DNA from 3 places in the Clostridium intestinale genome. Region 2 is predicted to be linked to each of the others. Evidence: predicted binding sites of a transcription regulator. Region 2 holds the regulator's gene; each other region holds the start of a gene.
The links. The regulator Rex, encoded in region 2, represses fermentation and respiration genes when NADH is low (regulators of the CRP and FNR family bind a similar motif). The targets are predictions, from matches to a motif close to ATTGTTAANNNNTTAACAAT.
Positions count from the first base shown of each region.

Region 1: a site for Rex is predicted at 6,511-6,530, ahead of P8F83_RS19185 (flavocytochrome c). Genes of this name have one in related genera too.
Region 3: a site for Rex is predicted at 4,392-4,411, ahead of adhE (bifunctional acetaldehyde-CoA/alcohol dehydrogenase). Genes of this name have one in related genera too.

Region 1 covers NZ_CP121166.1:3,755,529-3,766,680, reverse strand. The annotation lists gene P8F83_RS19230 (HesA/MoeB/ThiF family protein) at 1-156, opposite strand, end outside; gene thiS (sulfur carrier protein ThiS) at 146-361, opposite strand; gene P8F83_RS19220 (dihydrofolate reductase) at 628-1,119, shown strand; gene P8F83_RS19215 (YitT family protein) at 1,144-1,950, opposite strand; gene P8F83_RS19210 (superoxide dismutase) at 2,112-2,819, opposite strand; RNA gene ffs (signal recognition particle sRNA large type) at 3,095-3,359, opposite strand; tRNA gene P8F83_RS19200 (tRNA-Ser) at 3,364-3,453, opposite strand; gene lgt (prolipoprotein diacylglyceryl transferase) at 3,629-4,402, opposite strand; gene P8F83_RS19190 (FMN-binding protein) at 4,679-5,023, opposite strand; gene P8F83_RS19185 (flavocytochrome c) at 5,048-6,466, opposite strand; gene P8F83_RS19180 (response regulator) at 6,673-7,353, opposite strand; gene P8F83_RS19175 (sensor histidine kinase) at 7,368-8,900, opposite strand; gene P8F83_RS19170 (TIGR03943 family putative permease subunit) at 9,010-9,750, opposite strand; gene P8F83_RS19165 (permease) at 9,760-10,647, opposite strand; gene P8F83_RS19160 (GTP-binding protein) at 10,669-11,152, opposite strand, start outside.
Region 2 covers NZ_CP121166.1:2,945,795-2,956,946, forward strand. The annotation lists gene P8F83_RS15150 (sigma-54 interaction domain-containing protein) at 1-608, opposite strand, end outside; gene P8F83_RS15155 (3-hydroxybutyryl-CoA dehydrogenase) at 740-1,588, opposite strand; gene P8F83_RS15160 (electron transfer flavoprotein subunit alpha/FixB family protein) at 1,677-2,687, opposite strand; gene P8F83_RS15165 (electron transfer flavoprotein subunit beta/FixA family protein) at 2,706-3,485, opposite strand; gene P8F83_RS15170 (acyl-CoA dehydrogenase) at 3,505-4,644, opposite strand; gene P8F83_RS15175 (short-chain-enoyl-CoA hydratase) at 4,673-5,455, opposite strand; gene P8F83_RS15180 (redox-sensing transcriptional repressor Rex) at 5,819-6,451, opposite strand; gene P8F83_RS15185 (ferritin) at 6,801-7,313, shown strand; gene P8F83_RS15190 (ABC transporter ATP-binding protein) at 7,759-9,471, opposite strand; gene P8F83_RS15195 (DUF3867 domain-containing protein) at 9,572-10,123, opposite strand; gene P8F83_RS15200 (restriction endonuclease) at 10,205-10,747, opposite strand; gene P8F83_RS15205 (restriction endonuclease) at 10,758-11,152, opposite strand, start outside.
Region 3 covers NZ_CP121166.1:3,997,688-4,008,839, forward strand. The annotation lists gene P8F83_RS20390 (DEAD/DEAH box helicase) at 1-1,700, shown strand, start outside; gene adhE (bifunctional acetaldehyde-CoA/alcohol dehydrogenase) at 1,735-4,368, opposite strand; gene P8F83_RS20400 (DeoR/GlpR family DNA-binding transcription regulator) at 4,644-5,393, opposite strand; gene P8F83_RS20405 (transketolase) at 5,742-6,563, shown strand; gene P8F83_RS20410 (transketolase family protein) at 6,563-7,480, shown strand; gene P8F83_RS20415 (phosphohexomutase domain-containing protein) at 7,508-9,028, shown strand; gene P8F83_RS20420 (sigma 54-interacting transcriptional regulator) at 9,239-11,152, shown strand, end outside.

The DNA of each region.
Region 1 (11,152 bases), 810 kb from region 2:
TGCTGCCGCTAAAAACATTGCCGCTGGGGCCCCAAGTCCACCAGTGCCTATTATAAGAACCTTAGAATTAAGAAGTTTTTCTTGTCCTTCTACTCCAACTTCTGAAAGTATTATGTGTCTAGAATATCTCTCTATTTGATCATCTCTAAAGTCCAATACTTCCACCTCCCATAAAGTATAAGAAATCTACTTCGTCATTTTCTTTAAGCTTAGTGTCAGAAAAACTATCTCTTTCTAAAAACTCCCCATTTAATTGAACTGAAACCATATCCGGCATTTCTACATCCTCTGCTTTTAAAAGCTCAGTTACTGTTAAAATTTCTTCATAACTTTTTTGTTCTCCGTTAACTTTAATATTCATGTTTTCTCCCCCTAATCGTTATTGCCTAGTTTTTTAGTATGAATACTATATTTTTCTTGAATTATTATTAAAAATACCACTTTGTATTTAAATTGTCAATATGAATTTTCCATTTATTAAAGAGCTTATACATAGTAAATTCACATCAATCCGCATGTAGTCACACTTACTTATTTGGAAAATATATTTTTAAATATATAATATTTTTGTATCTTTATACTTACGCCATTTTATTATATAATTACTAGATAAAGGAGGATGTTCTTATGCTTTCAATAATAGTAGCTGTAGCTGAAAATAATTCTATTGGTAAAGATAACAATCTCCTATGGAGATTGCCAGGGGATCTAAAAAGATTTAAAGAAATAACTGATGGTAATACTATCGTTATGGGAAGAAAAACATTTCTTTCTCTACCAAAAGTTCTTCCTAACAGACATCATATAGTTATAACTAGAGATAAAAATTTTAGTATAGATGATAAAAACGTGACTGTTATTAATTCATTAGAAACTATTTTAGAAAAATACTCTAATAATCCTGAAGAGGTTTTTATAATTGGTGGCGGAGAAATTTACGCTTCGTTCTTCCCATATGTTGAAAAGATTTATTTAACCAAAGTTTATAAAAATTTTAATGGTGATACTTTCTTTCCAGAAATAGACTACTCTAAGTGGGAAAAGACTTATGAGAGTCCTGTACAAGAAGAAAACAATTTAAAATATCAGTATACAAATATAATAAAAAGAGAGCATTAGAAAATTTCTAATACTCTCTTTTTATTAATGTATAGCTCTCTTTTTATATCTCTTACCCGTTACCTCAACATTTCCTATGGTTATTAAGGCATTTTCATCAAACCCTAAAACTATAGATTTTAATTTAGTTATCTCAAGTCTAGAGACTATTACATATATAACATTAGTTTCTAAACCTTTATATGCACCTTTTCCATCTAATAATGTAAGCCCTCTTCCCAGCCTGTCCATTATTGCACTTGTTATGTCATCATACTGTTCTGATATAATCATTACAGCTTTAGCTTCATCTAATCCTTCTACAACAATATCTATTACCTTAAATGCTATGAAATATGCTAATAATGAGTACATTGCCTTATCCCATCCAAATATTAGGGAAGATATTCCTAATATAAAAAGGTTAAAAAACATGACAATCTCACCTATAGAAAAACTAACCCTCTTATCTAAGATAATAGCTACTATTTCTGTACCATCTAAAGAACCGCCATTTCTTATTATAAGTCCTACTCCTGCCCCCATTATTACACCACCAAAAACCGCTGCTAATAATATATCATGGGTTATTCCTGGTACAGGATGTAATACACTTACTCCTATAGATAAGCAAATTACTGAAAATAAAGTACATATAGTAAAAGTCTTTCCTATATGTTTATATCCCAGTATAAAAAATGGAACATTAAACAAAAATGTAAATAGTCCTAGAGGAAGCCCTGATACATGACTTGCCATAATTGACATTCCTACGACGCCCCCATCTACAAGCCCATTGGGAACCAAAAATATCTCTAATCCTATTGATACTAAAACACATCCTAAAATCATAAATAATCCATTTACTACATAATTAACTCTCTTTTTTACTTTCACTTTACTTCCTCCCCCCTTTTAGTTTATTTATAATTATACATTTTCTAATAAGCTTTAGTAAATATTAATTTTATCCATAATAAAAGGGAGATAAGATATCTCCCTTTTATAAAAATCTATCTAGCTTTATATAGCTCTTCAGCTTTATCCCAATTTACAACATTCCACCAATTATCTATGTATTCAGCCCTTTTATTTTGATACTTCAGATAATATGCATGTTCCCATACATCTATAGCTATTATAGGCTTTACTCCTAATTCTACTGGTCCGTCTTGATTTGGAGTAGATACTATCTTAAGATTTCCTTTATCATCTTTAACTAACCATGCCCAACCAGATCCAAATCTACCTAACGCCTCTTTTTTAAATTCCTCTTTAAACTTATCAAATGAACCAAAAGTTTTATCTATAGCAGTTTTTAGTTCCCCTTTTGCTTCTCCACCTTTATTAGGCCCTATTATTTCCCAAAAGAATGTATGATTATAATGTCCACCTGCATTATTTCTAATTTGTTCTTTAATTTCCTTAGGTAATTTTTCTAAATTAGATAATAAGTATTCTAAAGTTTTATCTTGAAGCTCTGGATATTTTTCTAATGCCTTGTTTAAGTTATCAATATAAGCTTGATGATGTTTGTCATGATGTATTCTCATTGTGGCTTCATCTATATATGGCTCTAGTGCATTGTATGCATATTTTAATGCTGGCAACTGAAATGGGTATGTATTTCCTACAACTTTATCATCTTTAGCCTTTACTGGAACCATAACTATTCCTAAAATCAGCATAGCTGCTAAAAGTATTCTTAATAATTTTTTCATTATATAAGCCCTCCTTTTTTCTAAAGTATTTTTTACTTTATTAAGGCGTTTTATTAATGTAAATTCTACCAAATTTTCTTTTGTGATATTTTTTTACATATTTTTTCTTGTTTTCCAGCCGCACGCCGTCGAAATTTCTACATATAGTATAGGTTATCCACATTGTCCACAATATGTTGTTGATAACTTTTTTATAGTATATTCTTTTTTTAATCTTCCTTTAAAATGAAAAAAACCTTTAAGATTTCTCTTAAAGGTTAATATACAATATAACACCGTGCACCTCACTTCGACAGTAATCTATGAACGTTACCTAAGTAGTTAGCTCAGACCAGGTTAATCCACGGCACACGGAAGGATTCACTTATCGCTGCTTCCTTCCGGACCTGACGAGGTTCATGAGCTTCCGTTGCGTGGGACCCAATCCTCAACACTACTTGCTTAGGGCAGACTCCACAAATTAAAGCCTAGGCGAGGAATTCAATCCTGCTATAGCGGATTGCAGGTTACAGGGCACCGCTAACTCCCCATCTAGCACGGTATATGGCGGAGAGAGGGGGATTCGAACCCCCGGTAGAGTTTCCCCTACACCCGCTTTCCAGGCGAGCTCCTTCAACCGCTCAGACATCTCTCCATATCAGTGCATTTCCTCTAGGTATATTAGGTTATCACCTAATTTCCTGACACGTATTCCATTATAACAATTTAAAAGTATTGAGTCAAGGCATTATACTAAAATAGACCTGTGGTAAGTTTTCACTTATTGAAAACTATATGGGAATAGCTATCAATAACTATTCCCATATATCTTAAGCTTTATTTCTTTCTCTAAAAGTTACAGCTGCTATATATATAACTCCAACTATTATACCTATAACACTTACTAATTGGGCTACTCTTATTCCCATAAAGTATAAGCTGTCTGTCCTTAAGCCCTCAATAAACACTCTTCCTAATGAATATAATGCAAAGTAAGCAAAGAACAATCTTCCCTTAAGATCTCCTCTATATGTTCTATATATCCACACTAAAAATATACACACAAGAACATTCCAAATAGATTCATATAAGAATGTTGGATTATAATAAGATCCATTTATATACATTCCTTTTTGAATAAACTCTGGAAATTTACTTATAAATTCTTCTGATACTTTTCCACCATGCGCTTCAGAATTAAAAAAGTTTCCCCATCTACCTAATGCTTGAGCTAGTATTATTGATGGTGCTGCTAAATCTGCATAATCTAACATAGATATCTTCTTCCATCTCGTATATATAAAAGCTCCAAGCATAGCTCCAATAAGACCTCCATGTATTGCTAAGCCACCTTGTCTTATATTTATAATTTCAGATAAATTATTTCTATAATAATCTAATTCAAATATAACATAATAAGCTCTTGCTCCCACTATCGCTAGTGGAAATGCTACTATAAATATATCAATTAATTTCTCAAAATCTATTTTTCTTTTAGGCGCATTTATATACGCTAATAAAAATGCAAGTATAATCCCTAAAGAAATAAGAATTCCATACCATCTAAATTCTATTCCAAATAAATCAAACGCAACTGGATTCATGTCTTTCTCCTCCATACTTTTTTTTATATTTTCTATGATACCACATTTTTATAGAATTTATATGAAGAATTTGAAGTGTATTCTATAATGATAGAAATTAATACCGTTTTATATTTATTCTATTTTATATCCATGGCTCTCTAAGGAGCATAAACACTATATCTTCTTAACAATATATATTTATAAGAAGATATATTCTTATATTCTTATCTTTTTATCTTCTCCTACAAAATAAAAACCGCTACAAATTTAATTGTAACGGTTCTTTAAGGGATTCTATTTTTTAGCTCCTTCTAGAGCTTGGTTAACTGCTTCTAACACTCCATGAGATGAAGACGATGCTCCACTAACAGCTTCTACATCTTCAGTGCTTTGTTTTTTTATTATATTTGGTATTAATTCATTTTTAACACCATCTATAATTGTCTCAGTTTCTTTATGCTCAAGAACTTCTATATTATCTATCTTACCGCTTTTTACAGTTACTTCAACTTTTATATTACTTGAAGCTCCTTTTCCTTCTCCTGTATATGTTCCATCTTTATATTTGCCGCTGCTACATGCAACAAACAAAACACTTAAAACCATTAATATGCTCATTAATCTCATTAACTTTTTCACTATATGAATCCTCCAAATTATAAATTATTTTATAAATGTTACTGCATTTTTTCCTGCTGTTCTTCCATAAGTAACTATATCTGCTAATGCGTTACCACCTAATCTATTTCCACCGTGAACTCCACCTGTAACTTCTCCTGCTGCATATAATCCTGGGATTGTATTTCCATCTTTATTTATAACTTCTGCATTTGTGTTTATTTTAACTCCACCCATTGTGTGGTGAACTGCTGGAGTAACAGGAATTGCATATACTTTCCCTTTGTTTAACTGTCTTGGAAGGTCTGGTCTCTTAAACTCATCATTTTTAGATTCAACACCTGTATTGTATTTATTAACACTTTCAGTTAATGCTGCTGGGTTTACTTCTATTTTCTTTGCTAATTCTTCTAAATTATCTGCTTCTATAACTAGTCCCATATTAAAATATTCTTCTGTAGCCTTTAAACTTTCTTTTAATCCATCTTCAAAGAATAAATATGCTAATTTATCTTTTTGCTCTAGTATTGCAGCTGAAACTACATCTCTAGTTTCTAACTCATTACAGAATCTTTTACCATCTTTATTTATAAGTATAGCTCCATTACCTCTTACTGCTTCTGTTACCATTACTGCTTTATCCGGTACAACTGTTGGATGAGTTTGAATTTCTGCCATGTCAACAAAATCTACATTTATTGCTTCAGCTAATTTTATACCATCTCCTGTAGCACCACTATGGTTAGTAGTTGCAAATCCTTTTAAGTTCGCATTATACGATACAATCATTTCTTCATTTGCTCCAAAACCACCAGCTGTAAGTATAACCGCCTTTGTATTTATTGTATAATCTTTGCCTTCTTTATCTGTAGCTTTAACTCCAGATACTTTTCCATCTTTATCTAATACTATCTCTGTAGCTTTATTCCATAATCTTATATCAACTTTTTCTTTATCCGCTGCTTCTTTTAATGTTTTTACTATGCTTGCTCCTGCTGCTGCACCACCTGTAGGTCTATGTGTTCTATAGTTAGTTGCTCCCGCCATTCTTCCAACGTCACTTAAGTCAGCTCCTAACTTAGTTAACCATGCAACAGAATCTTTAGCTTCGTTTGCTAATTTTCTAACTAAATCTGGGTTATTTTTGTTATATCCACCCTTCATTGTATCTTCATACATAGTTTCTATGCTATCTTTTATTCCTTTTTCTTTTTGTTGCTCAGTTTCTGCTGCATTTAATCCACCTGTAGCTCTGTTAGTATTTCCTCCAACCATAGGCATCTTTTCTAAAACTACAACATTTTTGGCACCATCTTGTTTAGCTTGTACAGCTGCTGAAAGCCCTGCTCCGCCAGCACCTATTACTACTACATCAGCACTTTCAGTTTTTTTACATCCAGTTAACGCTAAAACTGGTATAGCAATTGTCAAAACCATCATTACCGCTAAAATCTTTTTCTTCATTATTGTATCCCCCTGTAAAAGTTTTTTTCTACACCTAGAGTATATTTGTTAATTAATAAACAAACAACATTCTGCTCTTATTGTTTATTTTGGTCTTTTTGTTCACAGTTTTTTACTGGTTAACCGATTTCATTTAATTTTTTATTGAGAAAACTAGTTTTTCTATGTTATTTTATTCACATATATAAGAAAAAAAGTAGCTTCCGCTACTTTTTTAATCTATAGTAATTATTTGGTCTTCCTACTTTTCCATATTCTAAGGTTAATTCCATTTTTCCTTCCTCAACCATATACTCTAAATATCTTCTTACTGTAACTCTAGCTAATCCCACCTCATCAGCTAAGCTATCAGCCGTAACCTCCTTAGTTGGATTATTATTTATTGTTCTCCATATCTCATTATAAGTTACTAAACTTAACCCTTTTACAGTTTCTTTTTTACTTACATTAGAATTTTCACTGTTAACTATGTATTTATCAATATGCTCTTGCTTTAAATCAACTAAAGAACTCATCTTATCATGTCTATTTTTATATTTTATCAATGCCTCATTAAATCTATCTTTAGAAAATGGCTTAACTAAATAATCAACTGCTCCATATCTAAAGGATTCATCTACACTTTGAACGCCTTTTTCTGCTGTTATTAATATAGCATCACAATTAATATCATTTTTCCTTACCCATTTTAATAAATCAATTCCATTCCCATTTGGTAAAAAAACATCTAACAAGATTAAGTCTACACTATTTTCTAATAAAAACTCTTGAGCTTCTTTAATTCTTGAACATTCATAGATTACATTAAAGCCATCAATTTTACCTAAAAACTCTTTGTTTATCTCTCTAACCATAGGATCATCTTCTACAATAATAACCTTTATCAAATAATCATCCCCTCTTATATTCTAACTTTCCATTCTGTTATTTTTCCGCTGGTAAAGCTTATTTCTCCACCTAAAGAATCAAGTATCTCTTTTACATTATATAGACCATATCCTCTATCACCTTTTTTAGTTGTAAATCCTCTATCAAATAAATTAATTCCTATTTCTTCCTTTATCGGCTCACCATTATTTCTTACTTGTATCATAATATCATCTTCCTCAGATATAAATATAGACATTTCTCCATTTTCTTTATCTTTTAATACATCTATAGAATTATCTAAAAGATTTCCTATTATGGTGAGTAAATCATGAGTTCCTACCTTCTCACGCTCTTTTTTCAGATTACAGCCCTCTTCTATTATAAATTTTATTTTTGCTTCCTGAGCTTTATGGTACTTAGCTAAGATCAGACCTTGTATTGACACATCTTCTATTTTCTTGAGAGATTCCACTACCTTATTTCCCATCTCAGATACATCAAAAATATATTTTAAAGCTTTATCATATCTCTCTAATTGAATTAATCCAGCAATAGTATGTAGTTTGTTCATAAATTCATGGTTTTGTGCTCTTAAATCCCAAGTTAATAACTTTATCCCTGTAAGCTCTTCTGCCATTTTTGTTACTAATGATCTATCTTGGAAATTAACTAAAGCACCTATTATATTTCCCTCGTTACCTGTGATACCTTTATAATTACTTAATATTATAGTATCATCAGATAATTTTTCAGTTCTATTATAATACTCTTCTCCAGTTTCAAGCACTTCTTTTAAATTATTTAATATGATTGGATAAATGTATTCTTTATCATCTATATTTAAAATTTCCTTTGCCTTTTTATTTAAAACGGTTATCTCACCTTTAGTGTTTATTGCTATTAGACCATCGTTTGTATTATCTATTACTGCTTTTCTTTCCTCAACTAACAGAGCTATTTCCTTAGGCTCTAATCCAAATATAGTTTTCTTTATGTTATTTGAAAGAGCATATGCACCAATAACACCTATTATAAATGCTAGCCCTATATATGGAATTAATTTGTACATAAAAGATGTTGCCTCTTGTTTCCAGTCAGTTTTTAAAATCCCTACACATACAGCACCTACTTGTATACCCTCTTTATAAACTGGAGCAAAAGCCCTTACTGAATATCCTATTCTCCCTAGACCCTCTGATATGTAACTTTCTCCACTTTCAAGTACTCTTTTATCATCTCCACCTTCAAAAGGCATACCTATGTATTGTCTTAATGGATGAGAATACCTTATTCCATTCATATCAATAACAACTATAAAATTAACCTTCATTTTTAAATTAAGTTTTTCTGTAAATGTCTGAATCTTGAAGTTATTAACACCCTTCTCAAGTTCATCTTCTATAAGTGGTACAGAAGCTACAGCTTCAGCTGTATCTAATAGATAATTTTCATTTTTTGCATTTACTTTATCTCTAACCATTTTCATGGCGAAGTTAGAAATTACACCTATAACCGCCATAATTACTACAATAGTTAATAACATTATTTTATTTCCAAGTTTCATATTATTCTCCTAAGTAACAAACTCTAATAAAACTAGTATAACAAAAAACGAGGGTTCATAATAACAGGGAAATAAATTAAGCCCCAAAAGGGGCCTCTATAATATTAATTTAAGCTTCTTTATATAAAAATTCATTTTGGTCATTTGGAATTCTGTTTGTTGATTTCACCTTAATAGTTGGTAAGGCTACCTTGTTTCCTTTATACTCTACTTCATTAACATTTATAAATCCATTTACCTGAAGCCACTGTCCTTTTTCTGGCATGTTTACTTCATCAGACTTAAATACTAATGCTAGATTCTGAGAATCAGCCACACAACAATTAAGTACACTTCTACCTAGATAAAAAAGTCCCTTCTCTTTTTCTACCTTATATACAAATCCACTTATATCCACTTCTCTCCCTAAATAATTTTTAGGATTCTCCTGAAGCTCCTCAAAATAACAAAAAAAGTGTTCTTTATCAAATTTTATTATTCCCGTCTCATTAATCTTTTCATGACTTTCTTTATCTTCATGTATATCTTGATTGTTTAATATTAGTGTAACCCCCTTATATTCAGTAGCTTCTATTCCACTTACTTCTCTTCCATACATCATCAAGATAAAGGCTATAAAAAAAATACCATAACCTTTTTTAACCCCTTGTCTTGAAGGAATTGTGAATACTCTAGTTAATTGGAACAAAGAAATAATTCCTATTAGTATTATTGCAAATACAGTGTAATAAAACATTTTAGGATGCACATAGTTGTAGAGTCCTTCCGTTTTTAATAAGTATATTAAGTACAAATCAATAAATGTCAAACACAAAAACCATATAAATTCATTTAAATTTAATTTCTTCATCCATACCTCCTATATTAAGCAACCTACTATAAAACATGAAGAAAATACTAAAAACATAAGTTTAAATACAAACCCTTTCTTAAACCCACTAAAAAGCATTAAATTATTTTTTAAATCTAACATTGGTCCAAGTATTAAAAATGCCATAACTGGACCTAATGAAAATTGAGTTAAAAAGCTTCTAGCAACAAAAGCATCAGCCTCAGAACAAAGTGATAATAAGTAAGATAAAACCATCATAACAATTACGGCTAATAATTTATTAACAGCTAGTCTATTTACAACATCACTAGGTATTACCACTTGAAATAAAGAAGCTAATATACTTCCTATTATTAAATATTTACCTATGCTGTATAACTCTTCACCTATATGTCTTATTAATACCTTAAGGCTTTTTTCTTTTTTAAGTTCTTCACATCCACAGTCACAAGTAAAGCTTATATTTCCTTCTTTTAGAACATATTTGTTATTATTTAGAACCTCTAATAAAAAACCAATAATTATGGCTAATGTAATCCCTATACCTACCCTTAATAACAAAACCTTGGCACTTTGACCAAATGCTTGATATGTAGAGAGCATAACCACAGGGTTTACTATAGGTGCAGCAAGCATAAATGTAATTGCTATGTTAGTAGGAACACCTTTTTTTACAAGTCCCCTAGTTACTGGAACAGTGGCACATTCGCATAGAGGAAAAAAGAGCCCTAATAGTGATGCTACTATGGCTCCTCCTAACTTGTTTTTAGGTAGAACTTTCTTTATTAATTCCTCAGTCAAAAAGGTGGTAATAATACCTGCTACTAAAGCACCTATTAAAATAAAAGGAATAGCTTCTATAAATATTCCAATAAATAAAACACAAAAACTTTTAAACATATCATTCAAAGCCATTAATTCTTACCCACCCCCTATTCACATATTTTTAAAATAATCTGTTATCATTTTGTATATTCCCTTACTTATTATTTTGCTGCTTTTAATTTCTTCTTGTAGCGAATCTATTGATTTACTTATCAATATGTATGAATCCTTATTTAGATTCATAATAGTATCCTCAACCTTATTCTTTTTTTCATCGAGAAGATCTCCGCAATTATTTATTATTATCATATTTGCTCTATGAATATAAGATAATATGATAGCTCCCATACTTTTTAGAAATATTTCAATAATCCTTCCATCTACAATTACGAATAAAGCTCCTAAAGTTCCTTTTGATTCATCTACATTTTCTATAAGATTATTTACAGTTTGTACCCCATTTGCTTCTATTATTATTCTATGTGGTTCATGAAAGTTTATAGCTCTATTTAACACTCTCTTATCTATTTGGGCGTTGCTTCTAAATTCCTTTATAACAACTCTATCATCTGACTTTAAATCATCTCTTATTTCT
Region 2 (11,152 bases):
TCTAAAGTTGCACAGTTTATAGCTACAAAGGGCTTATTCCTTCTTTCACTTTCATTATGTATTGCCTGCGCAATAAGCTCTTTTCCAGTTCCGCTTTCTCCAGTTATTAAAACATTTAAATCTTTTTTTGCTATCTTAATCGCAAGTGCTTTTGTTTCAATTGTCTTAAGATCTTCTCCAACTATATCGTCAAAAACATATCTAGCTTGATTTCCTATATTTTTAACTTTATCTTTTAAATCCTTTATTATATCATTTGACTTTCTTAATTCCTCAACTAATTTATATATATCGTTAATTTCATTCAATATAGAAATGCCGCCGACTATATCATTATTCTCTATTATAGGAACTATATTAACTATATACTCTATACCTGAAACCTTTCTTTTAATCCCTATTAGTTTCTTTCCACTTGAAATTACCTCTGGTAGTTTACTTCCTAATCTAACTTCACTTATTTCTTTTCCTATTATATCCTCATAATTTACATTTGTAATTCTAGTATATGCTGGATTTATATATACAACCTTGAACTCTCTATCTGCTATAAGTACTCCATCATACAAAGAGTCAAATATATTCATTTGCCATTCATTAATTTTCATAGTTTTCTCCTGTTTTTATATTCTTAATATAAATTATACCCTAAAATTTATTTAGCTGTAATAAAAAATCCCCCTGCAATAAATTGCAAGGGGATTCTTTGGATTTATATAGTGGTAAAATGTAAGCTAAATTAAGCGTTGTAGTTGTGGAATCCTCTTCCACTCTTTCTTCCTAACCATCCAGCTCTAACATACTTTCTTAGAAGTGAGTGAGCTCTGTACTTAGTGTCACCTGTTTCAGTGTAAAGTACATCCATGATAGCTAGACAAACATCTAGACCTATAAGGTCTCCTAATGCTAAAGGTCCCATTGGGTGATTAGCACCAAGTTTCATAGCTGTATCTATGTCTTCTGCAGAAGCAATATCTTCTGCAAGTATTCCTACTGCTTCATTAATCATAGGGATAAGGATTCTGTTTACAACAAATCCTGGAGCTTCTGCTACTTCTACTGGTTCTTTACCAATAGCTACAGAAACTTCTTTAACTGCTTCAAAAGTTTCATTTGAAGTAGCCATTCCTCTGATTACTTCAACCAATTTCATTATAGGTGCTGGGTTGAAGAAATGCATTCCTATAACTTTATCTGGTCTTTTTGTAGCTGCTGCTACTTCTGTTATTGAAAGAGATGAAGTATTTGAAGCTAAAATAGTTTCTGGCTTACAAATCTCATCTAATTGAGCGAATATTTCTCTTTTAATCTTCATGTTTTCTACTGCTGCTTCAACAACTAAATCACAATCAGCTGCTAAATTTAAATCAGTAGTTCCTGAAATTCTTGAAAGGATTGCATCCTTATCTTCTTCAGTTATTTTTCCTTTTGCTGCTAACTTTTCAACATTCTTTTGAATTCCAGCAAGTCCTCTATCTACAAATTCATCTTTAATATCTCTTACTATTACTTCAAAACCTTTTTGTGCAAACGCTTGAACAATACCTGCTCCCATAGTACCTGCACCAAGAACAAAAATCTTTTCCATATTACTAACCTCCATTATTTTAAGGTATTTTCTAAGGGGGGGATTTCTCCCCCTATATTATTGTAACCTAAATTTAGGTAATTAACAATTATGCATTTTCTTTTAATGCTTTTACTTGAGCTGTTAATTCTGGAAGAACTTTTGTTAAATCTCCAACTATAGCATAGTCAGCTAACTTCATTATAGGTGCATTAGCATCTTTGTTTACTGCTATTATTAAATCGGAATCTTGCATACCAGCAACGTGTTGTATAGCTCCTGATATACCACATGCTATATATATAGTTGGTCTAACTGTTTTTCCTGTTTGACCTACTTGTAAATTTTTATCTAACCATTCTTTTTCTATAGCTGCTCTTGAACCACCAACAGTTCCACCTAAAGCTTCTGCTAATTCTTCTAATAGTTTGAAGTTTTCTTTAGATCCAACTCCTCTACCACCAGAAACTATGAAATTAGCTTCACTTATATCAACTATATCTTTTTTCTCTTTAACTATTTCTATAACTTTTGTTCTTACATCTTCTTGTGTAAGTTTAACGTCAACTTTTATTATTTCAGCATTGTTTCCAGCTTTTTCTGATTTTGAGAAAACACCAGGTCTTACTGTAGCCATTTGTGGTCTATGATCTTGACAAGCTATAGTAGCCATTAAGTTACCACCAAAAGCTGGTCTTGTAGCTAATAAGAACTTTCCATTTTCATCTATATCTAATGAAGTACAGTCTGCTGTTAATCCAGTTGTTAATCTAGCTGCTACTCTAGGACCTAAATCTCTTCCTACAAATGTAGCTCCTATAAATAATATTTCTGGTTTTCTATCATTTGCAAGGTCACAAATAACCTTTGTATATCCGTCAGTTGTATAATGAGTTAGTAATTCATGTTCAGCTACTAAAACTTCGTCTGCTCCATGAGTAGCTAATTCTTCTACTAAATTTGATACATTATTTCCAAGAAGTAAAGCCGTAAGTTTTACTCCTAATTTATCTGCAATTTTTCTACCTTCGCCTAATAATTCAAGAGAAACCTTTTGAAGTTCTCCTTCTCTTTGCTCAGCGAAAACCCAAACTCCTTTGTAATCTGCTATATTACTCATTACTCTTACCTCCTAATATTAGATGTAGTGTTTTTCTTTTAATTTTTCTAAAACGTAACTAGCTGCTTCTTTTGCTGGTTTTTCAACTAATTCTCCAGCTCCCTTAGTTTCCTTAGTCATAGATTTCTTAACCTTAGTTGGAGAACCTGGCAATCCAAGCTCAGCTTTATCTACATCAATATCATTCACTGACCAAACTTTTATTTCAGCATCTTTAGTATCAAATATACTTGCGATGTTCATATATCTTGGTTTATTTAATTCTTTTATTGCTGTTAATAATACTGGTGTTTTTACTTCAACTAATTCATATCCATCTTCTAATGCTCTGTTTATAGTTAATAAATCACCATTTACTTTTACTTCTTGAACGTAAGTTACTTGTGGAATATTTAAATGTTCAGCTATTTCTGGTCCAACTTGTGCAGTATCTCCATCAATCGCTTGTCTTCCAGCAAATATTATATCGTATTCTAATTTCTTTAAAACTCCTGCTAATGCTTTTGAAGTTGCAAGCGTATCTGATCCTGCAAATGCTCTATCAGTTATTAATATAGCTTCATCTGCTCCCATAGATAATGCTTCTCTTAAAGCATCCTTTGCTTGTGGAGGTCCCATACTTACTATTGTAACTGTTGCTCCGTAAGTTTCTTTAAGAACTAATGCTTCTTCTAATGCGTGTTTATCTTCTGGATTTATAATTGATGGAACTCCATCTCTTATAAGTGTTCCTGTTTTTGGATCTATTCTTACAGCTGTTGTATCTGGAACTTGCTTTAAACAAACTACTATTTTCATATTATTAAGCCTCCCTTAATTACTTTATAACATTTGCAGCGATAACCATTCTTTGAACTTCTGAAGTTCCTTCATAGATTTCAGTTATCTTAGCATCTCTCATTAATCTTTCTACTGGATATTCTTTAGTATATCCGTATCCACCAAATATTTGAACTGCTTTAGTTGTTACTTCCATAGCTACTTCTGACGCAAATAATTTTGCTCTTGCAGCATCTAATGAATATGGAATCCCTTGATCTTTAAGCCATGCAGCTTTATAAACAAGTTGTCTTGCAGCTTCTACTTTAACATCCATATCAGCTATCATCCATTGTAATCCTTGGAATGCTGAAAGTGGTCTACCAAATTGTTTTCTTTCTTGCATGTAAGCAATTGCTTCTTCTAAAGCTCCTGCAGCAAGTCCTAATGCTTGAGCAGCTATACCAATTCTTCCTCCATCAAGAGTTTTCATTGCTATACCAAAGCCTTTTCCTTCAGCTCCTAATAAGTTTTCTTTTGGAACTATACAGTTTTCCATGATAAGTTCTGTAGTTGAAGATGCTCTTATACCCATCTTGTTTTCTAATTTACCTATTGAGAATCCTGGGAAGCTTTTTTCTACTATGAAAGCAGATATTCCTTTTGTTCCTTTGCTTCTATCTGTCATAGCAAATATTATGAAAGTTTCTGCAACTCCACCATTTGTTATGAATATTTTTGATCCGTTTAATATATAATTATCTCCATCTAAAACAGCAGTAGTTTGTTGTCCTGATGCATCTGTACCAGCACCTGGTTCAGTTAATCCGAAAGCACCAAGTTTTTCACCTTTAGCTAATGCTGGAAGATATTTTTCTTTTTGTGCTGCATTACCAAATGCGTCAACTACACATGCACATAATGAAGTATGAGCTGAAACTATAACTCCGTGAGTTCCACATACCTTTGATAATTCTTCTACTGTCATTATATATGATAAGGTGTCTCCACCAGCTCCACCATATTCTTTTTTAAATGGAATACCTAACATTCCAAGTTTAGCCATCTTTTTAGTGTTTTCCATTGGAAACTCTTCTGTTTCATCAATTTCACCTGCTATAGGCTTTACTTCATTTAATGCAAATTCTCTAACCATTTGTCTTACTAATTGTTGTTCTTTTGTCAATGCGAAATTCATATTTTTACCTCCTTAATTCGTACCTTAATTATTTGTTTTGGAAGCTTTTAGCTCTTCTTTCGATAAAAGCATTCATTCCTTCTTTTTGATCTTCTGTTGAGAAACATTTTCCGAAATCTTGTGCTTCTATTGCTATTGCTTCATCTATATTAACTTGCATTCCTCTGTTTATTGCATCTTTGCATAGCTTAACTGCTATAGGTGCATTTTCTGCTATTTTATTAGCCATAGCAAAAGCTTCTTCCATAAGATTTTCTAGAGGAACAACTTTATTAACTAATCCAATTCTTAATGCTTCGTCAGCTTTAATAATGTCACATGTATAAATTAATTCTTTAGCTTTTCCTAATCCAACTAATCTTGGTAATCTTTGAGTTCCACCAAAACCTGGAGTTATTCCTAGACCAACTTCTGGTTGTGCGAATTTTGCTTTTTCAGATGCTATTCTTATATCACATGACATAGCAAGTTCACAACCTCCACCTAGAGCAAAACCTGATATAGCAGCTATTACTGGCTTGTCTAAATTCTCTAATCTTCTAAAAACTTTATTGCCTAAAACACCGAATTCTTCACCTTGTGCTTCGTTTAAATCTTTCATTTCTGAAATATCTGCGCCTGCAACAAATGACTTTTCACCAGCACCTGTTAAAATAACTACATAGCAGTCTTTATCATTTTCTAATTCGTTAATAACTACGTCTAAATCCTTTAATGTTTCTGAGTTTAAAGCATTTAAAGCCTTTGGTCTATTGATAGTCACTACCGCAACTCTTTCTTTCTTTTCAAGAGTAACATTTTTTAATTCCATGGTGGTAATCCTCCTTAAAATGTAAAGCTAAATTTTTAGTAGGTTTCATTATACAATTTCAGACAAATTATTGGTTTTTTGTTAAATTATATAACCGTTTTATTAACTCTTTGTTAATATTATAACAATTAATTTCAAAAAAAATGACCAACTCTTTGACTTCAATATGATTATAATATGTATAAAAGTTATTTGCAAGGCTTTTATGGCATTTTTCTCTATTAAATAAATTAATATCAAAGCTGTTTTATCTCTTACCAGGATAAAATTGTATTTAATATAAAATTCATCCTATCCATATTGATAATACTGTGTCAAATAAATTCACAGTTTTTTTAATAAAAAAAAGAGAGGTTTCCCTCTCTATTGATCTTTTTCATTCAATAAATATATTAATGTAAGCACACTTTCACTTAAGTGAACATTTTCTATTGTTATATCCTCTGGGGCATCTAAATCAATAGGAGCAAAATTCCATATACCTTTAACTCCTCCTTGAACTAATTTATCACATACCTTTTGAGCATTATTTTTAGGTACGCATATTACCCCTATATCAACTATATTATTTTTCAAATATTCAGGTACTCTATCTATGTCTTGTATCTCTATGTCTCTTATTTTTATTCCTACAAGTTTAGGATTTGCGTCAAAAATACCAATTATATTAAACCCAAATCTATCAAATCTATAGTTAGCAATTGCCTGACCTATATTACCAGCACCTATTATTATTGTATTATAATCTTTATTTAATCCTAAGATAGAACTGATTTGAGCATGAAGTTCTCTAACATTGTATCCGTAACCTTGCTGTCCAAAGTCTCCAAAACAATTCAAATCTTGACGTATTTGTGATGCTGTAAAACCTATCTTTTCACTTAATTCTTTTGAGCTTATTCTATCCACGTCATTTCTTAGAAGCTCTCCTAAGTATCTATGGTATTTAGGCAATCTTTTTATAACTGCCATTGATATATTTTTTTTCTTTTCCATATTCGCACCTCTTTCAATATTTCTCTATACACCAAATGTCAAATTCTAAATTGTGAAATTATTATATATTTTTACTCATATTTATATTCTTAAATAGAATTATCAGTATATTTATCATAAATACCCTATATTAATTCTTAACTATACTATTTTATCACAAATACTGCATATTATCTAGTATTGTAAATGTTTAATATAATTATTACTATACTAATTATTATATATCAATATCCATTTAATAACAAAACTTTTGTTTTAAACTTATAGTAATACTACTTTTCTCATAATTATTGAATAATAATTCTTCAAATAGTATAATTTAACTAAAGAATATTTTGGAGGTGTTTTAATGTTAAGTGATAAATTACAAGCCGCTTTAAATGAACAAGTAAACTATGAACTTTATTCTTCTTATAGCTATTTAGCTATGTCTGCTTATTGTGAAACTTTAGATTTACCTGGTTTCGCTAATTTTTTCAGAGTTCAGGCCCAAGAAGAACTTTCTCATGCTATGAAGTTCTATGATTACATATTTCAAAAAAATGGAGAAGTTAAACTTAAAACTATTGAACAACCACTTTTAGGTTTTGATAGTGTAATCCATGCTTTTGAAACTGCCTATGAACACGAACAAGGTGTTACAAAAAGAATTTACAATCTAACAGATTTAGCTACAGAAGAAAAAGAACATGCAACTATAAGTTTATTAAAATGGTTTATAGATGAACAAGTTGAAGAGGAAGATACTTTTAACAAGCTTATAAAGAAGTTAAAAAGATCAATAGAAAATCCTGCTGCACTTTATATGCTGGATGATGAGCTTGCTCAAAGAGTATACACTCCCCCAACTACTACTGTATAAAATCTAATTATTATATTAAAAAATGAGACTTATATATAGCTCAACCCTTGCTATATATAAGTCTCACAATTTTAATTAAGATTCAAACCTAATTGTTGATAATCTAAAACAGGAAATTCCTGTAGCTACTCCCTTATGCCTGAAAGTATTCTCAACCAAATAGATTATATTTAAAATATCATAGTTTGTCAATATAAATCGAATTATGACTTTTAATATTTATCAGCTCTTCTTAAACCCATAATAGTAAAAATAATTCCTAACATTATAATTATAATGCTCATATTAAATAACATAAAAACACCTCTATATTTAATTCATCTAAAGTATATTACTTACACTTATTTTCTTCAATAACTATATATTTAACTATTAAACTTTAAATCTTACTATAACTAGCTATTAAATCAAATATCTTCGTTTTTCTCAATATAGCAGTATTTTTCTATCTTTCTGAAAGACTATATAAAGAAGCATATATCCCATCATTTTTTATTAACTCTTTATGAGTTCCTTTTTCAGCTATTCCCTCTGGTGTTAATACAACAATCTCGTCTGCATTCTTTATCGTTGATAGTCTGTGAGCTACTATTAATGTTGTTCTACCTATTGTTAGTTCTTCTAATGATTTTTGTATTATCATCTCAGTTGTGTTATCAAGTGCAGATGTAGCTTCATCTAAAATAAGTATCTTAGGGTTCTTTAAAAACACTCTAGCTATTGATAATCTTTGTTTTTGTCCACCTGAGAGCTTTAATCCTTTTTCTCCAATATAAGTATTATATCCATCAGGTAAATTTATAATAAACTCATGTATATTAGCTCTTCTAGCAGCCTCAACTACTTCTTCTTCTGAAGCTTCTGGATTTCCATAAAGAATATTTTCTAATATAGTTCCAGTAAATAAGAATACATCTTGCTGAACTATTCCTATATTTTTTCTTAAAGATTCTCTATTAACAGCAGTTATATCTACTCCATCAATCTTTATTATACCTCCATCAAGTTCATAGAACCTAGGAACTAAGTGACAGAGAGTAGTTTTTCCTCCACCAGATGGACCAACTAATGCAACTGTTTGTCCAGATTTTATATTTAGATTCAAATCTTGTAATACATGTGTTTCTTCGTCATCATATTTAAAACTAACACCTTCAAATTCTATATTTCCGTCTACAGTTCCCATCTCAGTAGCTTTTTCAGAATCTTCCTCTTCTTGTTCAGCCATAAGTTCTTGGAATCTTTCAAATCCAGTCATTCCTGATTGTAACTGCTCAACAAAATTTATCAATCTCTTTATCGGATCCATAAAAAGTTTTATATATAATAAATATGCAACATAATCACCAATGGTTATATATCCTTTGAATGTAAAGAACCCGCCTATACTTAATACTATTAGACTAAGTATATCAACAATAAAGAACATTCCAGAATAAAATTCTGCCATAGCTTTATATGCATATTCTCTTGCTTTTCTAAATTTATTATTACCTACTTGAAATTTATCTATTTCGTATTTAGTATTAGTAAAAGCCCTTGATACTCTTATTCCTGCAATAGAGTTTTCTAATGACGCATTTACATCCCCTATTTCTATTCTAGTTTTCTTAAAAGCATCATTCATTTTAATTCTTTTCTTTATTGCATACCATATTAAAACAGGTATAAATGCAAAAGTTATAAGTGTCAGTGGTATATTTATAGTACATAAAACTATAAATGATCCTATAAGCATTATTAATGATATAAATAAATCCTCTGGACCATGGTGTGCTAATTCTGATATCTCCATTAAATCATTCATTATTCTAGACATTATAACACCAGTTTTATTATTATCAAAATAATTGAATGGAAGCTTTTGTAGATGTTTAAAAATCTTTTTTCTCATGTCAGCTTGCATTCTTACACCAACTACATGTCCCCAATATTGAATGAAATAGTTTAAGACTAATTTTAATGCATATATAAATATTAAGGTTATACTCCAAACAACAAGTAACCTTAAATTTTGATTTGGTACATAATCATTTATTATATTTCTGGTAATCATAGGATAAAATAAATCACATATTGATACTAAAAATGCACAGAACATATCAATAGCAAATAATTTTTTATGTGGCTTATAATATTTTACAAATTCTTTAATCAAAATATCCCTCCTTAGTTAGATAATTTCATCATTCTATTATAGCATTTTGAAAATTTATTGCAAATTTCAACAAAATAAAAAAATAGCTATAAAAGCTATTTTAATAAATGTAATTATTCACATTTTCACATAATGATATATTGAGCTTATCATCTTTTAATATCTTTTTATATGAGCATAAAAATTCGTTTAATTCATTATCTGTTAAATCTATTTTTCCTGAGCTATTAATCATAACTTCATTATTATCTAAATATATTGTGATATCATTTTTACTATTTTTTATAGAATAGTTCTGTATACTTTTAGTAGTAAGTCTATTTTTATACTTTTCCTGAAAACCTATTACTTTCCTAGCTTCTTCATAATTTGCTCCATTTAAATCTACTCCCATAGTCTTCATCTGCGCTTCTAGGTTTTCAGCATCAAAACCATATCTTTTCATAATTTCTTTTTGAATATTTACTAACTTTTCCTGAGATATGTTATTTTCAGCAGTATATTTATTAATTTCCTTCATCATATCTGCCATAGTTATTTTCCCTTGCGTTAAGTCATAATATAAGGAATAAATATATGTTTCAAATTTATCTATATCTTTATCTCTAGCTTTGTTCTTGAGGTCATTAAAGTCTATAATTCTATCATCCATAGCCATTCCTCCAATACTCTGTATACTAACTATTATAATAGATTTTTATGTATAATGGAACTAATTGAAATTTAATAACATTTAATTTAAGCCCTCTATTATATTATACTCCTTATTTGCTTCTGTTTTTAAAATTTCTTCAATATCTACAAAAACGATAGAAAACTTATTTTTATTGCCTTCACTTATCTTAATTGCCTTTGCTTCAACTTTCCCGCAATATACTATTACACCCTCGAATATATTATTTTTTATCATAGCTCCTATAAAATCCAATACAACTTCACTATCAACAGATTCCTTACTGCATCTTAATAATACTTTCTTATCTTCTTTTCTACATATAATCTCTTTTATTGTATTTTTATTATTAAGTATTCCAAAGTTCTCATATCCTAGTTCCTTAAAATAACCTTCGCAAAATAATATATACTCGTAATCAGTTAATCTATTTATTTCCTTGATATTTAGTAGTTTATTCTTAAGCGCTTCTAATCTCTCTTCTTTTCCCCTAATGACTTTTACAATGTTAATAAAGTTTTGTAGCAAAATTATTGACTTTAAAGATACTATAACTAATAGCGTTCCATATATAACTCCATAAAAACTATCTAAAATACTCATAACGCCCTCCTTAATACCACAATTGTCTTTTTTTATTACATATAGAATCTCCATCAATTAAACTTATATTAAATTTATCTGATATTGATTTAATATACGCTTTAGATTCTTCATCAAAGGCACTCGATGTTATAAATACTCCTTGAATCAGATTCTTCGATGCCATAAACCCAACCTCTTGTTGTAATGATTCTACCCCTATCTTACCAGAAGAACTATATATCATTTTCATCAATCCCAAAGAAGAGTTTTTTTCATAAATAAACTTAGTTTCACTTTTATTTTTATTTGCATATTCACGTATGAACTTGTATCCCATTTTATTTACAAGCTCTTTAATCCAATCATAGAATTCATACTCATCTAATTCTTTTAAATCCTCTGCAGATATGAATCCATATTCTA
Region 3 (11,152 bases), 1.1 Mb from region 2:
ATAATGCTTTGTGGGAGCAGGAGGCCTCTTTAAGAAAGAAAATAAAGATTTTAAAAGGTATGCAGGATAAAGGGTTTAAGGGTTTTAAGGATGTATATTATAGGTATATAGATTTATTTAAGTATGTGTCTGAGAGAATAATAGAAGATTATAATAGAAAAAATGGAACTGAATTTAGTTTTAATAAAATAATTAAGGATGACTATGAGGGATTTATGAAATCTGGGGTGCTGAGTATTTTACTTACCAGGCATATACCCAAGGTATTGGAAGAAGACTTTAACAGAACTTTTCCTAAGAATCCAAAAGATGAATATAGAGAAACTAGAAAATATAAGAGAAAATTTTATCTTCATTTAGGAGAAACCAATACAGGAAAAACCTATAATGCTATGGAGGCTTTAAAGAAGGCTAATAAGGGTATTTATTTATCTCCCCTGAGAATCTTAGCCCTTGAAAACTATGAAAAGTTAAATAAGCAAGGGGTTCCTTGCGATCTTGTAACAGGTGAGGAAGAGGATTTAGTTGAAAATTCTAGACATGTAAGCTGTACTATAGAAAAGCTTAATATAGATGAGGAATATGACGTAGGTATAATTGATGAGATTCAAATGATTAAAGATGACTTTAGAGGTTTTGCGTGGACTCGTGCAGTTTTAGGACTTAAGGCCAGAGAAGTTCATGTATGTGGGGCTTTTAATGCTAAAAATATACTAGTAAAAATTATTGAGGACTGCGGAGAAGATTATGAAATAATAGAATATGTAAGAGAGATGCCTTTAATAGTTGAAGATAAAGCTTTTAAACTTAAAAATACATCAGCCGGTGATGGGCTAGTTGTTTTTTCTAAGAAAAAGGTGCTGGAGTTAGCTAGTTATTTTGCCGAAAAGGGCATAAAAGCTAGTCTTATATATGGTGATTTACCTCCAGAGGTAAGAAGAAAGCAGTATGAGGAATTTGTAACTGGTGAAAACAGTATTTTAATAACAACTGATGCTATTGGTATGGGTGTTAATCTTCCATTGAAAAGAATTGTGTTTATGGATACTAGGAAGTTTGATGGTAATGAGGTTAGAAGTTTAACATCTCAAGAAATTAAGCAAATAGCAGGAAGAGCGGGTAGAAAAGGTATTTATGATAGAGGGTATGTAGCTGCTTATGGAGAGAGTGGAGAGTTTATAAGATATAACTTAGAGACTAAGGATGAGAATATTTATGAAGCTGTTTTAGGTCCTAGTGAAGGGATTGTAAATATAAGAAATATCCCACTTAAAGATAAGCTTGCCCTTTGGAGTACAAGAGAAGTTGAGGGTAGTTTATACAGAAAGATGGATGTAAGTGAGTATATAATAAAACTTGAAAATATAAAGACCTATAGATTATCTCAAGAAATAGAGTGGAAACTTATGAAGATTCCTTTTGATATTAGTGAAAGAGAACTTATGATAACTTATTTGAGTTATATAGATGAAATATTTATATCTAATAAAAAGGAAATAAGTAAACCTAGATATTTTATGAATGATTTAAAGGAGTTAGAGCTGTATTATCAGAGGATAAATATATATTATTCTTTTGGTAAGAATTTTGGGCTGGAAATAGATATTGATTGGATTAAAAAAGAGAGAGTAAAAATAGGAGAGAAAATAAATAGACTTTTAAAGAATATAAGGGAAGAAGCCGAAGATTTAAAATCCTAGGCTTCTTCTATTATTGAGTGTAGAAAAGGCTTATTTATGCAAGTTTAGGGTATTTTGAAAATATACTTTTACTTTTTTTAGCTTCCTCTAAATCAAATGAGTTTATATACATTTCTTTGATTTCGCTTATAAGAGGATATCTTGGATTAGCTCCTGTGCATTGATCATCAAAAGCTTGCTCACACATATCATCAAGGTTTCTATAGAAATTTTCTTTTGATATTCCATATTCTTTTATGCTCATAGGAATATTTATTTTCTTTTTAAGTTCATTTATAGCTTTTATTAATAAATCTACTTTTTCATCCTCAGTATTTCCACCAAGGTTTAGATAATCAGCTATCCTTGCATACCTCATTTTTATATTAGGATATTTATATTGAGGGAATCCTGCTTGTTTTTTAGGATCATCTGCTGCATTAAATTTTATAACTTCATTTATTAGTAAGGCATTAGCTACTCCATGAGGAATATGGTGTTCTGCTCCTAGTTTGTGAGCCATTGAGTGACATACTCCTAAGAAACAGTTTGCAAAAGCCATTCCTGCCATAGTTGAAGCATGGGCCATTTTTTCTCTAGCTTTAATATTTGTTGTTCCTTCCTCGTAAGCAAGAGGTAGGTATTTAAATATAAGTCTTATAGATTCCATTGCTAACCCATTAGTATATTCAGAAGCTTGAATAGATGTGTAGGCTTCTAATCCATGGGTTAATGCATCTATTCCTGAAGCGCTGGTTAATCCTTTTGGCATATTCATCATCAATTCTGCATCTACTATAGCCATATCAGGTGTTAACTCATAATCTGCAAGTGGATATTTTATACCTGATTTTTCATCAGTAATAACTGCAAAAGGTGTAACCTCAGAGCCTGTACCAGCAGAGGTTGCTATAGCTACCATCATTGCCTTAGTACCTAATTTAGGGAATGGACATATTCTTTTTCTTATATCCATGAATCTCATAGCAACATCTTCGAATTGAATCTCAGGGTGTTCATATAAAACTCTCATTATTTTTGCTGCATCCATAGGAGATCCTCCCCCTAGGGCTATAATTACATCAGGATTATAGCTTAACATTTCATTTGCACCTTTAAGGGCAGTAGATAGAGTAGGATCAGGTTCAACTTCAGTAAATATTCTAAAGTCTACTCCTATTTCACTAAGAACATCTGTAACTCTATTTGTATATCCTAGATCATTTAATATTCTATCTGTTACTATAAAAGCTTTCTTTTTACCTAAGTCCTTTAGTTCTCTTATAGCAAATGGTAAAGAACCATATTTAAAATAGGTTTTTTGTGGTACTTTAAACCAAAGCATATTTTCTCTCCTCTCAGCTACGTTTTTTATATTTAATAAATGTTTTGGTCCAATGTTATCTGAAACTGAGTTTCCACCCCATGGACCACAGCCAAGTGTAAGTGAAGGTGTTAATCTAAAGTTAAACACATCCCCCATAGCTCCATGAGTAGCTGGAACATTTATTAAAGTTCTAACAGTTTTCATATTTAAAGTGAATTTATCTAATTTTTCTTTTTGTGTTAAGGTATCTATATAAAGGGTTGAGGTATGTCCTAAACCACCTTGTTCAATTAATCTTGAAGCTTTTTCTATAGCTTCATCAAAAGTTTTAACTCTATACATTGTTAGTACAGGAGATAACTTTTCATGGGCTAAAGGTTCAGAGAATTCTACAGATTGTGCCTCTGCAACTAAAACTCTTGTATTATCTGGCACGGTAATTCCAGCAAGTTCAGCTATTTTTAAAGCAGATTGTCCTACTATATCTGGATTTATATTACCTTTAACTAATAGTATCTTTTTTAGTTTTTCTGCTTCGAAGAATCTTAATACATAAGCTCCTCTTTCTTCAAATTCCTTCTTTACTTCATCATAAATTGAGTCTAAAACTAATACTGATTGCTCTGAAGCACATATTACGCCGTTGTCAAAGGATTTGGATAAAATTATTGAGCTTACTGCCATTTTTATATGAGCAGTTTCATCTATTATGGCAGGGGTGTTACCAGCACCTACACCTATGGCAGGTTTACCAGAAGAGTAAGCAGCCTTAACCATAGCAGGGCCACCAGTTGCTAAGATGATATCAGCTTCTTTCATAACAATTTGAGAAAGTTCGATACTAGGTTCATCTATCCATCCAATTATACCTTCTGGGGCTCCAGCTTCAACTGCTGCTTTTAAAACTATTTTTGCAGCTTCAATAGTAGCATTTTTTGCTCTCGGATGAGGAGAGAATATAATTCCGTTTCTTGTTTTTAAAGATATTAAAGCTTTAAATATAGCTGTTGATGTAGGATTAGTGGTAGGAATAATAGCAGCTACAACTCCTATAGGAGAAGCTATTCTTTTAAAACCAGCAGATTCATCATGTTCTAAAACACCACAAGTTTTCTCATCTTTATATTTATTGTAAATATACTCAGCTGCAAAATGATTCTTCATAACCTTATCTTCTAAAACACCCATACCACTTTCTTCTACAGCCATTTTAGCTAATTTAATTCTTGCATTATTTGCAGCTATGGCAGCGTTTCTGAATATTTTATCTACTTGTTCTTGGGTATATGAGGAAAATATCTTTTGAGCTTTTCTTATTTCTTCTAGTTTAACCATTAAATCTTCACTATTAGTAACTTTCATACAAATCCCTTCCTTTAATCCAAATTGTTAATTATTTAACATCTATGTTAATAATATAACAAGAATTGAATTAAATCAAGGTTATTTTCAGAAAATTTTAAATTTATAGTTTAATTAAAGTTTAGCTATATAAGCGAAGTAGTTGATGAAAATGTTTAAATAAGGTGGGAAATTTTATGAGAAAAATAGCAAATTCATAAATAATTGATATTAAAATTGATAATTATTTAACATAAAGTAGATAAGAAAAAAAGTGAGATTTCTCTCACTTTTTCCTAATCTATGACGGTTATATTTTGTCTGCTATAAAGATTTTTGATTTCAGAACTAATAGAGTCAGTTATTAAATAACTCAAATCCTGAGGTGGGCAAACAACTTGATTTGAAACTGTTCCTAGTTTATCTGAAGTAACAAGTGCTATTATTTCAGAGGAAATTGACACCATTTTTCTTTTGGTCAAACATTCAGAAAGGGTAGGGCAACTTACCCCTATTTGAGAGTCTATATTGTATATACCCATAATATAGATATCAACTCTCATGGTAGATAACGCCTCAACCGTATCTATTCCAACGTTTATCATTGATTTTTTGTTCAATGTGCCACCAAGCATAATAACTTCTATTTGTTTGTGATTAGCTAAAGCTACAGCTATCGGTGGACTGTTGGTTATCACTGTTGCTTTTAGATTGATAGGTAGCTGTTTGGTTAAACATAAATTTGTAGTTCCACCATCAATCAATAAAACTTGATCATCCTTTATAAAGGGTAAAGCTTTTTGGGCTAAACTCATCTTTATATCACTGAAGACTTTTTCTCTAATAGAAAAATCCTCAAGTGGAGGACCTAGTCTAAGAGCACCACTATGAACTCTTCTAATTAATCCTTTATTATCAAGATCTTTTAAATCTCTTCTTATGGTATCTTCCGAAACAGATAATCTATGACTTAAATCACTTGCAATAACCTTTTGCTCAGAGTTTATAATTTTTAAAATTTCCTGTTGACGTTCTTCTTTTAACATAATCACCGTTCCAATCTGCTGAATAGATATACTATAAAGAATATGATAACATATATTTTACAATTATTAAATAAAATATAAACAATTAAATATAAGAAAAAAAACGCAAATAAAAGTAAAAAATATGCGTTAATATACTTTACTTAGCGTGAAAAATAGATTAGAATATAAATGAAGAAGCACAAAACCGCTATAACGGGCAAAAGTAAGAAAATAGCTTCAACAATTGTTGCATGTATTCAGTACATCAGCATTCTTAAAAGAAATCGTATAAAATTTATAAAATCTTTGGCAACAACATGCCAATAAAAAATAAGATTTAAGATAAGATTTAAGGAGGAAAAAAAGTTGAATACAGAAAAACTAAAAGATATAGCAAAAGCTATAAGAGTAGACATCATTGAAATGTTAACAGCATCAAAATCAGGACATCCAGGTGGATCATTATCTATCGCAGATATATTAACAGTATTATATTTCGAGGAAATGAACATAAAGGTAGAAGATCCTAGATGGGAAGACAGAGATAGATTTGTTTTATCAAAAGGACATGCAGCACCAGGATTATATGCAGCTTTAGCAGAAAGAGGATATTTCTCAAAAGAAGAACTTAAATCTTTAAGAAAATTTGAATCAATACTTCAAGGACACCCAGACATGAAGAAAACTCCAGGAGTAGATATGTCAACAGGATCACTTGGACAAGGATTATCAGCAGCTAATGGAATAGCTTTAGCAGGAAAATTAAACAAAAAAGACTATAGAGTATATACAATAATCGGAGACGGAGAACTTCAAGAAGGACAAATCTGGGAAGCTGCAATGAGTACATCTCATTACAAATTAGATAATGTAGTAGCTTTCATAGATCATAATGGACTTCAAATAGATGGATCAAACGAAGAAGTTATGAACGTAAATCCAGTAGATGCGAAGTTTGAAGCTTTCGGATGGAATGTTTTAGTTATAGATGGACATAATTTAGAAGAAATAAAAGAAGCTTTAGTTAAAGCAAAAGAAGTTAAAGGAAAACCAACAGCAATAATAGCTAAGACAGTTAAAGGAAAAGGCGTTTCCTTCATGGAAAATAAAGCTTCATGGCATGGAACTGCACCAAATGAAGAACAAAAAGTACAAGCTTTAAGTGAGTTACAAGGAGGAGAAAAATAATGAATATAGCAACTAGAGAAGCTTACGGAGAAGCATTAAAAGAATTAGCATCAAATGAGAACGTAGTAGTATTAGATGCAGACCTTGCAAAAGCAACTAAGAGTGGAGAATTCAAGAATGTTGCACCAGATAGATTCTTTGATATGGGAATAGCAGAAGGTGACATGATTGGAACAGCAGCAGGATTAGCTACATGTGGAAAAATACCATTTGCAACTACTTTTGCTATGTTTGCAGCAGGAAGAGCATTTGAGCAAATCAGAAACTCAGTAGCTTATCCAAAATTAAATGTTAAAATAGCTGTAACTCATGCGGGTATAACAGTAGGAGAAGATGGTGGAAGTCATCAAGCTATAGAAGATATATCTTTAATGAGAAGTATACCAAATATGGTAGTAATAAATCCAGCTGATGCGGTAGAAGCTAAAAAAGCAGTATTTGCGGCAGTAGATTATTATGGACCAGTTTATATAAGATTCGGAAGAGCAGCTACACCTGTAATCCATGATGAAAACTATGAATTCAAAATAGGAAAAGGTGAAGTTTTAAGAGAAGGAAAAGACGTACTTATAGTAGCAACAGGAATAATGGTAGCTAAAGCTTTAGAAGCAGCAGAAACATTAAGCAAAGAAAACATAGAAGCAACTGTTGTAAATATACCAACTATAAAACCATTAGATAATGAACTTATAGTAAACCTAGCTAAAACTATAGGTAAAGTAGTTACAGCTGAAGAACACAGCATAATAGGTGGATTAGGTTCAGCAGTAGCAGAAGTATTAGCTGAAGAAGCTCCAGCTAAACTTAAGAGAATAGGAGTTAAAGACGTATTTGGTCAATCAGGAACTCCAGATGTTCTATTAGCACATTATGGATTAACTGCAAAAGATATAGTTGAAGCAGCTAAATCACTTTAATAGTTATTACTAAGGGGGGAAATAACCATGAGCACAAGTTTATATAATGTAGTAGATGATAATACAAAACTTACATTAAAAAAGCTGAAAAATGGTACGGATATAAGGGGAATAGCTATAGAAACTGAAGAGTACAAAGAAACCCTAAGCCCCGAAATTGTGAAATTACTTGGAGTTGGTTTTGCAAAGTTTTTAAAAAATAAGTCAAATAATAAAGATAATATAAAAGTGGCATTAGGTATGGACTCGAGATTATCAGGTCCTAGTTTAAAATCAGCTTTGACTGAGTCTCTAACTAAAGTTGGAGTAAATGTAGATGATTGTGGAATTACTACCACACCATCTATGTTTATGACTACGGTTTTAGAAGAGTATAAATGTGATGGATCAATAATGATAACAGCTAGCCACCTTCCATATTATTATAATGGTCTTAAATTTTTCACTCCACTTGGAGGATGTGAGAAAGAAGATATTGATGAAATAATAAATTTGGCTTTAGAAGATAATGAAGATTATATAGTGGTATCACAAGGAACTGTTTCAGAAATAGATTTAGTAAAAGACTATTCTAAATTACTAGTTGATAAAGTAAGAATTGCTGTAGGAACTGAAAAACCATTGGCAGGAAGCAAAATAATAGTGGATGCAGGAAATGGAGCAGGTGGATTCTTTGCAGATAAGGTATTAAAGGAACTTGGGGCAGACATTGAAGGTAGTCAGTTTTTAGACCCAGATGGAACTTTCCCTAACCATATACCTAACCCAGAAAACAAAGAAGCTATGGAATCTATAAAAAATGCAGTACTTAATTCAAAAGCAGATTTAGGAATAATATTTGACACCGATGTAGATAGATCAGCAATAGTTGCTAAAACAGGAGAAGAGATAAATAAAAATGCTCTTATAGCATTAATATCTTCTATAGTTTTAAAAGAAAATGAGGGGGCAACTATAGTTACAGATTCTATTACCTCAACAGGATTAGCAGAGTTTATAACTAACTTAGGTGGAGTTCATCATAGATTTAAAAGAGGATATAAAAATGTCATAAACGAAGCTAAAAGGCTTAATGAAGAAGGCATAGTATCTCCTTTAGCAATAGAAACTTCAGGGCATGCAGCTTTAAAGGAAAACTATTTTCTAGATGATGGAGCTTACCTTATAGTAAAAATCCTTATAGAAATGTCCAAATTGAAAAAAGAGGGCAAGGATATAGATTCCCTAATAAAAGACTTAAAGCATCCTTTAGAAACTGAAGAAAAAAGGATAAAAATTAAGTGTGAAGATTTTAGACCTTACGGACAGTCTGTTATAGAAGATTTAAAAGAAAGTGTTTCTACTATAGAAGGCTGGAGTATTGAACCTAAAAACTATGAAGGAATAAAAATAAATTGTCTAAAAGAACAAGGCTGGTTCCTACTTAGATTATCTCTTCATGAGCCTTTACTTGCTTTAAATATAGAAAGTGACTTAACTGGCGGAGCAAAAGATATTTATAGTAAGTTAGCTAAGCTTTTGGAGAAATACAAGGAATTAGCATTATAAAGAAATACACAAATAAGGTTAGAGAGTAAAATCTCTGACCTTATTTTTTTGCCTCAAAATTGAGAACTTTCTCATTTAAATAAATCTAACTTTAGTATAAAATTTTAAGAAAATGTATACAGAAAACGTAAGTCTATTTTTGAAAATGTATACAGTTTAATTTCTTTTGGCTTAGAAAGGAGGGTTAGGAGATAAATTACAATTAGAAATATGTTTGGCACAGCACTTGCTAAATATATAAACGTAGGAGGATTTAGTATGAATTTAAAAGACAAGTTTATAAACCTAATAAAAAATGAAAACAAAAAAGATCCTTATACTGATGCTAAGCTTGCAAAGATGTTAGCTACATCAAGAGAAAATATCACCGCATTAAGAAAAGAACTTAATATAGGAAACTCTCGAGAAAGAAGAAAACCTTATCTTGAAAATAAAGTAGAAGAAATTCTAAAGAAGGATCCTAAGATAAATGTAAGTAAAATAACTAGGAAACTTTTAGAAGATGGTTTTGATATATCGAGGCATGTAGTTGAAGAGTTATTGCAAGAAAACGGTGAAAATATTGAAAAGATAATTGATGGAGATGAATACTCAGATCCTTTTGAACTTTTGATAGGTTATAACGGAAGTTTAAAAAAATGTATTTATCAAGCTAAGTCAGCAATACTATATCCACCTTTTGGACTTCCTACATTAATTACAGGTGAGAGTGGTGTTGGTAAAACACAATTTGCAGAGAGTATGTACAAGTTTGCTAAGAATTACAGAGAAGGTTCAGAAGACATGCCTTTTATAATATTCAACTGTGCAGACTATGGGGACAATCCTCAATTATTATTATCCTTATTATATGGATACAAAAAAGGAGCTTTTACAGGAGCGGATTCAGATAGTGAGGGATTAGTAGAACAAGCAAATAACGGGATACTTTTTTTAGATGAAATTCATAGACTTCCCCCGAAAGGACAAGAAATACTTTTCTCAATATTAGATAGGGGTACATTTAGAAGGCTTGGGGAGACAGGTGTTGAAAGAAAAGTAAATATTATGTTCATAGGTGCTACTACCGAAAACATAGAATCTCAGCTTCTTCTAACATTTAGAAGAAGAATACCTATGATAATTTCTATACCTTCATTAAAAGAAAGATTTTTTGTAGAGAAAATTAATCTAATATATCAGTTTTTTCAAGAAGAGTGCGACAGAATCAATTACAAGATTTATATAGAGGCAAGAGTAATTGAAATATTGACACTAAAAAAGTTTAACGGAAATATAGGCCAGTTGAAAAGCATAATAAAGGTTATTTGCGCCAGAGCATTTATGAAACACATAAATAGAAGTGAGGACATAATCAATATAGGCTATGATGAAGTTTTAGAATCAAACATAGTTGATAATGGTCTTATGCTAGAAGATGTAAATGTAATGGAAGTTAGAAAGTACAGCAAGGATATGATACTCATTCCCTTGTCTGGAAATAAGATAGAGGTTTTAAAAAATAGTAAAAATGATGATGTGTTTTTAGAAGATTTTTATTCTCAAATTGAAAAGAAATACCATGAACTATTAAATCTAGATATGGAAGCAGAAGAGTGTGAAGAGATACTTTGGACCTTTATAGTAAATAAGTTTAAAGATCTAGAATTTGATGGGGATAAGGATAAATTAGTTACCTTAAATGATTTAGTAAATCTCATTGATGGCGATATAGTTAACTTAGTTAAAGAGCTAAGAGGGAGTTTGATTAAAAATATTGACTCATCTAATGAAAACGTATTTCTTTATTTAGCTATACATCTTGAAGAAGCTGTTAAAAGGATAATGCTTAAACAGCAGATAATTAACATTAACTTAGCTAAGATAAAGGACGAACTCTTTGAAGAATATAGATCAGCATTATGTTTTGCAGAAAAATTAGAAAAGAAGAAAAACATAAAAATACCAGAAGATGAAGTTGGATTCATTGCTATGTATATAAAGGCAGCTACTGAAAAGAAACCAAATGAAAGTAGAGTAGGGGTAATAGTTCTTTCCCATGGACAGATTGCTACAGAGATAGTGAAGGTAACAAAACAACTATTAAATGTTAAATTTCCAGTAGCAATAGATATGCCCTTAAGC